3 regions of the Ruegeria sp. YKSD179 genome follow, and region 2 is predicted to be linked to each of the others. Evidence: riboswitches for the same ligand, from Rfam matches in the RefSeq annotation. Region 2 holds a riboswitch; each other region holds the start of a gene.

Region 1 (3,277 bases), on a different contig from region 2:
CCGACTGCCTGAACCAACAAACGCATAGGTTTGCCGGTGACGGCCGCATAACCTTTGACGCGAAGGATATTCAACTCATTGGCCAGATGTTCTATCCTTGCGACCAGATCTGCTGGATCGCTCTGTTCAGGAAGATCGACGATAATGCTTTCAAAATCATCGTGTTCGTGATCATCGTGACCGTCATGATGCGATGGACGGGCATCCATATCATCTTCGGCTGCGGCTTCGAGACCAAGGACCACGCGCACATCTACTGCACCTTCGGCAACCTCGACAACAGGCAGGGAGCGCGGGGCTTCGGCTGCGATGATCGCGCGCGCCTTGGCTACGCCTTCGGGACCGGCCAGATCAGGTTTGGTTAGCAGGATAATGTCGGCGCACGAAATCTGATCCTCAAACACCTCGGACAGTGGCGTTTCATGGTCAATCGAGTCGTCTGCCATGCGCTGGGCATCCACGGCTTCGACATTTGGCGCAAACCGACCTGCAGCAACTGCTTCGGCATCCGCCAATGCAATTACCCCGTCAACGGTAATTTTTGACCGGATATCCGGCCAGTCAAACGCCTTTAGCAATGGCTTGGGCAATGCCAGCCCTGAGGTTTCAATCAGGATATGATCGGGGCGCGGCTCGAGCGCCATCAGCGCTTCGATAGTCGGGATGAAGTCGTCGGCCACAGTGCAGCAAATACAGCCATTGGCCAGTTCCATAATGTTTTCGGCTGGACAATCCGGAATGGCGCATGATTTCAGAATGTCACCGTCGACACCCACATCGCCAAACTCGTTCACCACAACAGCCAGACGCTTACCCTGAGGGTTCTGCATCAGATGGCGGACCAGTGTGGTCTTGCCTGAACCCAAAAAGCCAGTGATCACAGTAACGGGAAGTTTTTCTAGGTTGCTCATTTGTCAGGCTCCAATCGGTGGAATGCGGGCCGCACAGTTTTTGCGGAAATGTTCAGGACGTTCACGCCATTTGACCAAGCCGTCACCTGTGGCGAGGTACTTGGTGGCGCCATCGACAATCGTCTCAATATGATCAATTTCGTTCAGGTTCTCATAGACAAAGGTCCAACGTGTCGGTCCACCACGCAGGACGATGGAACACCCCTGATTACAATTTGAAAGGCACTCGACCGCCTTTAGTGTTACGCCAGAAGGCAAGTCGGCCTGCTTTAAAGCCCGATGGAGCACTGTTCCGGGGCGTTGGGTGTCATCCTCGATGGGAAGCCCGCGCCGACAAGTCGTGCAAACCAGCAGTTCGACTGGTGCGGTTTCTGTCACTTCTCTCATCCCCCTTCTGCGGTACGTGGGGGACGGGGTCTCATGCGGGCCACGCTGTTCGCAATGGTCCCGACACCGGAACACCCCGTCCGGTCTGGATTTCGGGCGCTGGCAGGTCTCCCGGCTTACGGATGTCAGAGGAGGCCTCTGGCAGGTGTCCCGCCTTCCCGGCCATTCGGGCCAGTGGCATTGGGCACCCTCTCCGGTCACGGTCGCGGGGGCGGCTGCGTTTGACGGTTTAACCCGCTGACGCATTCCCTTTTCATCTGCTGTTGCAGACACCAACGGATCGGACATGCGGCACCTGCAGGCGCCTTGTCAAGCGAGTCGCTTCACTGGATTGCATTGGGGGGTTAAAAACGACCTGCCAGCGTCGGTGGGCGGCACGACGTGCGCCACTGTCTCGTGCTGGCATGTCCGCAAGAGTGCGAGCATGGAGTGACGCTTTATGAAAGTTGGTTTCATCGGTCTTGGAAATGTGGGCGGAAAACTCTCGGGGTCGCTGCTGCGCAACGGCATCGATCTGACCGTGCATGACCTGAATTCGGATCTTGTCAGCGACTTCGTTGCCAAAGGAGCCAAGGCTGCAAAAGATCCGGCACAGATGATGCGTGATTGCGACGCAGTGATTACTTGCTTGCCGTCACCTGCAGCATCAGACGCGGTAATGCAAATGATGTTGCCTGAGGTCGGAAACGGTAAAATTTGGATGGAGATGTCCACAACCGACGAGGCCGAGGTCAAACGGCTTGGGGCCCAGGTTATCGACCGAGGAGGATCTGCCGTCGACTGTCCGGTTTCTGGCGGATGCCACCGAGCAGCCACGGGTAACATTTCTATCTTTGCAGGTTGCGACCGAGGTACGTTCGATCTGATTTTGCCCTTCCTAACGACAATGGGTAGACGTGTGCTGCACACTGGAGAGCTGGGGTCGGCCTCTGTATTGAAAGTTCTTACCAACTACCTCGCTACGGCGAACCTGATAACATGCGCCGAGGCATTGGTTACTGCGAAAGCTGCTGGGATGGACCTGAACACGACCTATGAGGCAATCAAGATTTCGTCGGGCACATCTTTTGTTCATGAAACCGAAAGTCAGGTCATTTTGAACGGTTCCCGTGATATCTCGTTCACGATGGATTTGGTTAAAAAAGACATTGGCCTGTTTCAGGACGTTGCCGATCGCGCGGGCGTTCCGCTTGAGATAAACCCGCTGATGATAAAAATTTTCGAAGACGGCATAGCGCGTTACGGCGACAGGGAATTATCACCCAATATCATACGGCGACTGGAGGAAGCGACTGGATTGGACATCCGAGCACCCGGTTTTCCCGCCGAGATGGAAGACGATGAACCAGAAGAGCCGGGTTATGAGGTGATCCCAGCCAACCGAGGAGCAGCTGGGTAACCAACCTCGAGCGATCTTAAGCAAGGTCGGGGGCATGGGCCAATTCGGATCACCGCGCTAATTCCGCCAACCACCATCCAGATTGGACAAAAACCAAGCTGTAATTTAAACACAAAATCAATAATCCGTGGGTGGTACAGGCAAGAGAGCAAAGAATGACGGATGAAACATTTCTCATCGTGACAACGATGAAGAATGAAGGGCCTTTCATGATCGATTGGGTGGCATACAACCGATCGATAGGCTTTGATGATATTCTGATCTTTACGAACGACTGCGACGATGGAACTGATGCGATTGCCGAGCGGATGCAGGAATTGGGTTGGGTCCATCACGAACGTAATCCGGTCGGTCCCAAGGAGAAACCGCAGACTGTTGCTTTTTCAAAGGCCAGAAGTCACTCCAGTTATCTTGCTTCGGATTGGATTCTAAGTCTGGACGTCGACGAATATATCAATGTTCGCGTGCCCGGAGGCGACATTCGCAGTTTTGTCGCGGCTAGCGGCGATGCAGATGCGATCTCGATGTGCTGGCGCATGTTTGGTCAAGGCGGTCAAAACGACTTTGTAAATCGCCCGGT
Region 2 (3,277 bases):
AACACGCGGTTGATGCCTCACTGAATCCATATCGTATTTCAGCGGTTCATCGAGATCGCCTTATAGGCCTATCGCCTGAGGGCGAGGTGCCTTTAACGACCCCAAATCAGTCGACCGGAGATTTTGCTGTCGGCGACTGGGTACTGGCCGATGAACATGGTCGCATTCAGCGTTTGTTGGAACGTCGCAGCCTGCTTCAAAGACGTGCAGCTGGTACAAATGCCAAGTCACAGTTAATTGCAGCAAATGTCGACGTCTTGTTCATCGTCAGCTCTTGCAACGCTGATTTCAACCTGCCTCGGCTCGAACGATATCTGGCGCTGGCACATCAGGCGGGATGTTATCCTGTGATTGTCTTAACCAAGGCCGATACCTGCAAGGACGTAGCAGACTATAGTTCGCGTGCTGAAAGCCTGGCTCCATTCATAACTGTCTTGAGTGTAAATGCGCTGGATGCGGCTGATATCCAACATCTTCTGTCATGGTGCCCAACGGGTCAGACTGGCGCTCTGGTCGGGTCCTCGGGCGTTGGAAAGACGACGCTGGCAAACGGGATGACCGGTCAGTCCAACACAACGGCTGGTATCCGCGAAGATGATGCGCGAGGACGGCACACAACGACCTCGCGCGCCCTTATCAAGATGCGAAACGGCGGATGGCTTATCGATACACCTGGAATGCGGGCATTGCGGTTGCTCAATGCCGAAGAGGGTGTAGATGAAGTGTTTTCGGAGGTTATCGACCTCGCGAGAGCGTGCCGATTTTCTGATTGCCAACATTTGTCAGAACCCGGTTGCGCCATTCAGGCAGCTATCACCGCGGGAGAATTGGATGCCGCACGGCTTGATCGTTGGCGCAAGTTGCGACGTGAGGAATTGCACAATTCAGAATCCGTCGCGCAAGCCCGCGCTCGAGACAAGGCATTCGGCAAAATGGTAAGGTCCGTTATGCTGGACAAGAAGGCACAAAAGCGGATTTAAAATTTGGGCGCCGCGCAACCGGCGCCCAATATTCATGCCGGTATCATCCGGGGACAAACAGCTGCATTTCCATATGCAACGACCACTAGGTGTTCGACCTATCGTAATCCGAAGTCTAAAGGTTCCAACTGAGTGAACCGATAAAACCCTATGTTTGGATTTACCTTGCGTTTTTCTCCCTGAGTTTGAGCCTTAAGCTCACACTCCAGAATACAGCAAGCTTGACTTGGGTGTGGTTTGGCCATTAGCCGTTGGCTGATGGTTTCCCTGCCCTCGATTGAGGACGGGATTAAAAGGGAACACGGTGCGACCTTCCTGGGATACCGGAATGGTTCAAGTCCGAGACTGCCCCCGCAACTGTAAGCGGAAAGCGATGCCGAAATACCACTGGCCAACAGGCTGGGAAGGTCGGCAAAGCGACGACCCGCAAGTCAGGAGACCTGCCATCAAAAAATGAAACCGAAACTCGGGCGGGGCGTCCGGTTGGGGTCAGACCGTGATACGCGGGTCTTCCCGAACAAAGCCCATCGTCCAATGTGCGGAGGGCACATCATGATCTGGAACACGAAAACACATCGATTTACGGCCACGATTTGCCATCGCACGGGCACCGCGTGCCCTGCGATGGCACGCACGGGCCGTGAGCTGGCTAAATCCATCTTAGCCTCGGGACGGAGTGCAACGCGCGATATCGAAATCGAAGGCAGCGTTGAACTGGCGTATTGCAAAAACGGATGCACCGCAAAGTTTCGTGCACGGGTGGACGAAGTGCGCCTTTATTGCGGAGTGGAAACTGACACCCAAATGGATCTGTTAGATACCTTTGCCGAGCTAATGTTTGGGACAGATTTTGGTATCCTGCCATCTAGTGCGACATACAATCCCCCATGCGCCATGCTCCAGGCGCTAACGATATCTGAAATAGATGTGGCTGAACCAGATTACTGTGCGATCCTCTAGGGCTATTGCGCCGCGAAAACGACAGCCGGCGCTGTCGCCCAATGCATTTGGTCATCAGTCTCAACCGCACAGGGGCGAAGGGCCCTTAATCGCGTCAGCGCCGTATCGGGATTTTCGCCGCATTCGACCATTAATCGGAGTACGACCATTCCCGAACGACCGCACCCGCCGCGGCAATGAACCAAGACGCGACCACCGCCGGAGAGCGCTTGCCGCGCTGATGCGCTGGCAACACCCCAGCGTTTGCGGATTTCCGCCGATGGTGCCCCAAAATCCTCGACCGGAAGGTGAACCCAACGGCTGGCGCGGCTTTGTACGTCGCGTCCAAAGTCGCGAGCGCCGTCCATGATCATCTCAACTTCAGTCGCCATCGAGATCACAAGACCCGGACGCCAGCCGGAAATCATCTCAAGATCACCGGAATAATCACCATTCCGCCCAGGCATTGAGGTTAGCGCAAGTGTGCCACCGCCCACTTGCAACGCATGAATCACCATTTGAGACATCTTGCCGTTCCCCCCGAAACGTTACCCAGTAAGTCTTACGCGTGACATCAGACTCGGTGATTTTAACTCTGCCAGCGCAGTTTCCAAAACAAAATCCTGCTTACCCGCTGTGGACGCGGACGACAGGGGCCTCTACGCTGCGGTCTGAATACGAATCCGCGAAAGCAGACATGACCGACACGCCCAGCCCCGCCTATCAGGTTCTCGCCCGAAAATATCGTCCCGAAACCTTTGCCGATCTGGTGGGGCAGGACGCTATGGTTCGGACGCTAAAGAACGCGTTTGCAGCAGACAGGATCGCGCAGGCTTTTATCATGACCGGTATTCGAGGCACCGGTAAGACGACAACAGCCAGAATAATAGCCAAGGGCATGAACTGTATCGGCCCTGACGGCGAAGGCGGACCAACGACTGAACCATGCGGTCAATGCGAACATTGCATAGCGATAATGGAAGGCCGCCATGTTGACGTCATGGAGATGGATGCCGCCAGCCGCACGGGTGTGAACGATATCCGAGAAATCATCGACAGCGTACGTTACCGCGCAGCGAGCGCGCGCTATAAGATTTATATAATCGACGAAGTTCACATGCTGTCGACCAGCGCTTTTAACGCGCTGCTCAAGACTCTGGAAGAACCGCCCGAGCATGTGAAATTCATCTTTGCCACGACGGAAATCCGAAAGGTCCCGGTGACCGTCCTGTCGCGATGCCAACGGTTTGACCTACGTCGGATCGAGCCCGAGGATATGATCGCACTTCTCCGCCGGATCGCGGCGGCGGAAGACACTAAAATCGCAGATGACGCACTGGCGCTGATTACCCGCGCAG
Region 3 (3,277 bases), on a different contig from region 2:
CCAGGACTATTGCCGGGCCTGACGGGGTTTCCGGAAACAAATAGGACAATGTCAGCCCGATCCAGCAACTGGACAGGGCGAAAACAAATCCCAGAACCAGTTGCCCTGTGATTGTGTTGGCCCAATAACGGGCTGCTGTAGCAGGCAGAATCATCAGGCCAACGGCCATTAATGTACCCAGAGTTTTGAATGCTGCCAGCAGGTTCAGGACCAAAAGCAACATGAACCCCTGCTCGGTCAACCAAGGTCGCCGTGTCCGCGCCTCAAAGAAAACAGGATCACATGTGCTTACGATAAGCGGGCGCAAAAGAATGGCGAAGGAAATCAAAGTCACGGTCGCCACTCCGCCGACGAGTATCAAAGATGCATCGTCGATACCCAGAATTGAACCAAAGAGAAAACTTTTTAAAGGAACAGCAGAACCGGCCGCGGACAATATGAAAATTCCGACCGCCAGTGCGATAAGGTAAAGTGAGGCAAGACTAGCGTCGCTGCGTAGTATCGTTCTGCGTGCCAAAAAAGCTGTCAAAATAGCAACGCCAACACCTGCGATTAGACCGCCGATCAGCAGTGACATAACTGAAAGGCCAGTTGTCACGAAACCAATTACAATTCCCGGAGTGATTGCATGAGCCATCGCTTCGCCAGCAAGCGACAGGCGCCGCAGTACAAGAAATGCACCAACCGGGGCAACCGATGCGGATAGAACCGTTGTCGCAACAAATGCACGACGCATAAAGGTGAAGCTCCACATCTCAGTCAAAAGATCAAGCATTCGCGGGCTCCACTATCGAAGGCGCACTACGGAACATCCAAGATGCCTGACTTTCCGAGAGATAGCCCTGAGCGACTAAACGGTCAGGCGTAAGTACATCGTTTACTGTGCCGTGTGTTGCCTCTTGCCTACCCAGCAGCAGCGCGTGGCTACAATGGTCCAGCACAGATGAGAGATCGTGAACGACCAATACCACAGCGCGCCCTTCTTCTTGCCATCGACGGATTATCCAAAGCAAATGAGCCTCGGTGCTTTGGTCGACCGCTGCAAATGGTTCGTCCAACAGTATCAGCGGCGCGTCCTGCATGATCACACGCGCGAACAGGGTTCGCTGAAGCTGGCCTCCGGATAGCATGTGCAGAGGTCGATCCGCGATGTCGAGTACACCGACCTCGTCCAGCGCAGTTTCCACCCGAACCCGGGACGCGTTGTTCAACCCTGAGCGAAGGCCAAATCCGCGCCAAGATCCCATTGCCGCAAGATCGCGAACACGCAAGGGAAACCGCCGATCGAATTCCGTCATCTGCGCCAAATAACCGATTTCACGCGGTTTACCCATGGGCCACTTAAGGTTTCCAGACAGTGGTTCCATCAAACCAAGTAGCATTTTGACAAAGGTACTTTTACCCGATCCGTTGGAACCCAGAACAGCCAGCGTCGTGCCACATTCGATATCCATTGATAGACGGCGAAACAGAGTCAGATCGCGGTAGCCGAGCGAAAGATTTCGGAGTTGCAGGACTGTAGACATCAAAGCACCGCGAAAATCGCGGACCAAAGCATGGCCGAAAATAACAACGCGCCTATGATCAAGTTCACAACGCTGAATTCGGTGAGGCAGCGGCTCTTGGCCCCGTCAGATTTAAGTTCTTTCACGCGCCGCATTAGTCATTGAACCATTCTGAAAAGGTAGACCGAAATGCGCCTTTCGACGAGGACATAGAAAGTAACCGCTCGGTCTCGCGTGTTCTAAAAAGTGGGTTTGAAATGCAAGCACGCTTTTCAGCTGTCGATTGGACAGGTGAAACAAATTCAGCTCTTTGGACGGCATTAACCGCTGTGAACATCTTAGCCCCCCTCTGGGTCACCCCGCCCAGGTTGATTCCACTTATGATGGCAGGTCTCCTGACTTACGGGTCATCGCTTTCCCGATCCTTCCCAGGCCAAGCCCAGTGGACGATCTCGGGTTGCTCACCGCCTACAGTTGCGGGGGCAGTCTCGGATTTGGACACATAAGCGGGCCCGCACCGTGTTCCCTTTTATCCCAAACCGACAAATGCGGTCGGGAACCATCCGGGCGACAGAACACGAATTGGTTTGATTCGCCAAGGCCTAAAGTTTCTTCGAATGGCCACGTTAAAGATTTCGATCGGTTTACCCCGTAAATCTGTCATTTTTATACTGTGGGCGATCTGAAACTTTTTCCAGATTTTTGCTTTTTTGTGAAAGGTAATGACAAAATGACAGCTAGTGCCTTAACTTTCTTCTAACCCTCCAAATTCGTTATCCGGGTGGTTTTAGTGGAACAATTGACGTTTTCTTTTGAAATGGGGGTGGTATGTGCTCTGCTGGCCTTCACCGTTTTCCTGTTTGTTTCGGAAGTAGTACGAATTGACCTCTCCGCTATATTGGTCCTCGTTCTGATCGGCCTCCTTAGCTATGCGCCCGGGTTGGAGAATCTTGCAAACGTTCCGCACCTTTTTGATGGGTTTGCATCAAACGCCGTGATCTCAATTATCGCAGTCATGATTGTGGGCGCTGGATTAGACAAGACAGGTATTATGAACCGGGTCGCGTCTGTCATATTGAAATACGGCGGCACGTCTGAAAGCCGGGTTCTGCCGATCGTGTCCGGCACTGTAGGGGTCATTTCGTCATTTATGCAGAACGTTGGTGCCGCGGCGTTGTTCCTGCCGGTGGTCAGCCGCATCTCGTCCAGATCCGGCATCGCTTTGTCCCGCTTGCTAATGCCCATGGGATTCTGCGCAATATTGGGTGGCACCATGACAATGGTGGGTTCTTCGCCGCTTATCCTGTTGAACGACTTGATCCTTACCGCAAACGAAGGATTGCCGGACGATCAGAAAATGCAACCGTTTGGCTTGTTTTCAGTGACGCCGGTCGGTGCCGTACTGATCCTGACGGGAATTTTTTATTTTATGCTGTTGGGCCGCTGGGTTTTACCTGACGATACCGGCTCGGATAATACTGGAACAGGACAAGGCACACAGGAATACTTACAACGTGTGTATGGTCTGAAAGCAGACGTTTTCGAAGTCATCGTTCCAGCAAACAGTCCTTTGGTTGGCCAAATCCTTGCTGACATAAACCACGAAAACCATCTTTACATCATTTCGACTTTTTACCGTGGTAAAACATCTATGGTGCAAGTTCTGACTGCTGAGATAGCCGCGCCTTGCAGGTTAGCGATTATTGGCCGCCGATGGGTAGTTGAAGAATTCGCCCGTAAATTCGGGTTGAAAGTCCTTCCAGAGCTGGATG

Evidence for each region. Region 2 has a riboswitch for cobalamin ahead of AC2FNE_RS17210 (hypothetical protein). Riboswitches for the same ligand answer to the same signal wherever they lie in the genome.
Region 1: it holds a riboswitch for cobalamin, as region 2 does, so the genes downstream of both, AC2FNE_RS09150 (DUF1636 family protein) here and AC2FNE_RS17210 (hypothetical protein) in region 2, are expected to answer to the same signal.
Region 3: it holds a riboswitch for cobalamin, as region 2 does, so the genes downstream of both, AC2FNE_RS17520 (metal ABC transporter ATP-binding protein) here and AC2FNE_RS17210 (hypothetical protein) in region 2, are expected to answer to the same signal.

The regions. Positions count from the first base shown of each region.
Region 1 is NZ_JBXWRL010000012.1:70,962-74,238, forward strand. It holds gene cobW (cobalamin biosynthesis protein CobW) at 1-911, opposite strand, end outside; gene AC2FNE_RS09150 (DUF1636 family protein) at 915-1,298, opposite strand; cobalamin riboswitch at 1,383-1,590, opposite strand; gene AC2FNE_RS09155 (NAD(P)-dependent oxidoreductase) at 1,738-2,697, shown strand; gene AC2FNE_RS09160 (class I SAM-dependent methyltransferase) at 2,853-3,277, shown strand, end outside.
Region 2 is NZ_JBXWRL010000039.1:46,869-50,145, forward strand. It holds gene rsgA (ribosome small subunit-dependent GTPase A) at 1-980, shown strand, start outside; cobalamin riboswitch at 1,223-1,442, shown strand; gene AC2FNE_RS17210 (hypothetical protein) at 1,434-1,940, shown strand; gene AC2FNE_RS17215 (protein-tyrosine phosphatase family protein) at 1,943-2,446, opposite strand; gene AC2FNE_RS17220 (DNA polymerase III subunit gamma/tau) at 2,617-3,277, shown strand, end outside.
Region 3 is NZ_JBXWRL010000041.1:9,526-12,802, forward strand. It holds gene AC2FNE_RS17515 (metal ABC transporter permease) at 1-775, opposite strand, end outside; gene AC2FNE_RS17520 (metal ABC transporter ATP-binding protein) at 768-1,526, opposite strand; cobalamin riboswitch at 1,874-2,083, opposite strand; gene AC2FNE_RS17525 (SLC13 family permease) at 2,323-3,277, shown strand, end outside.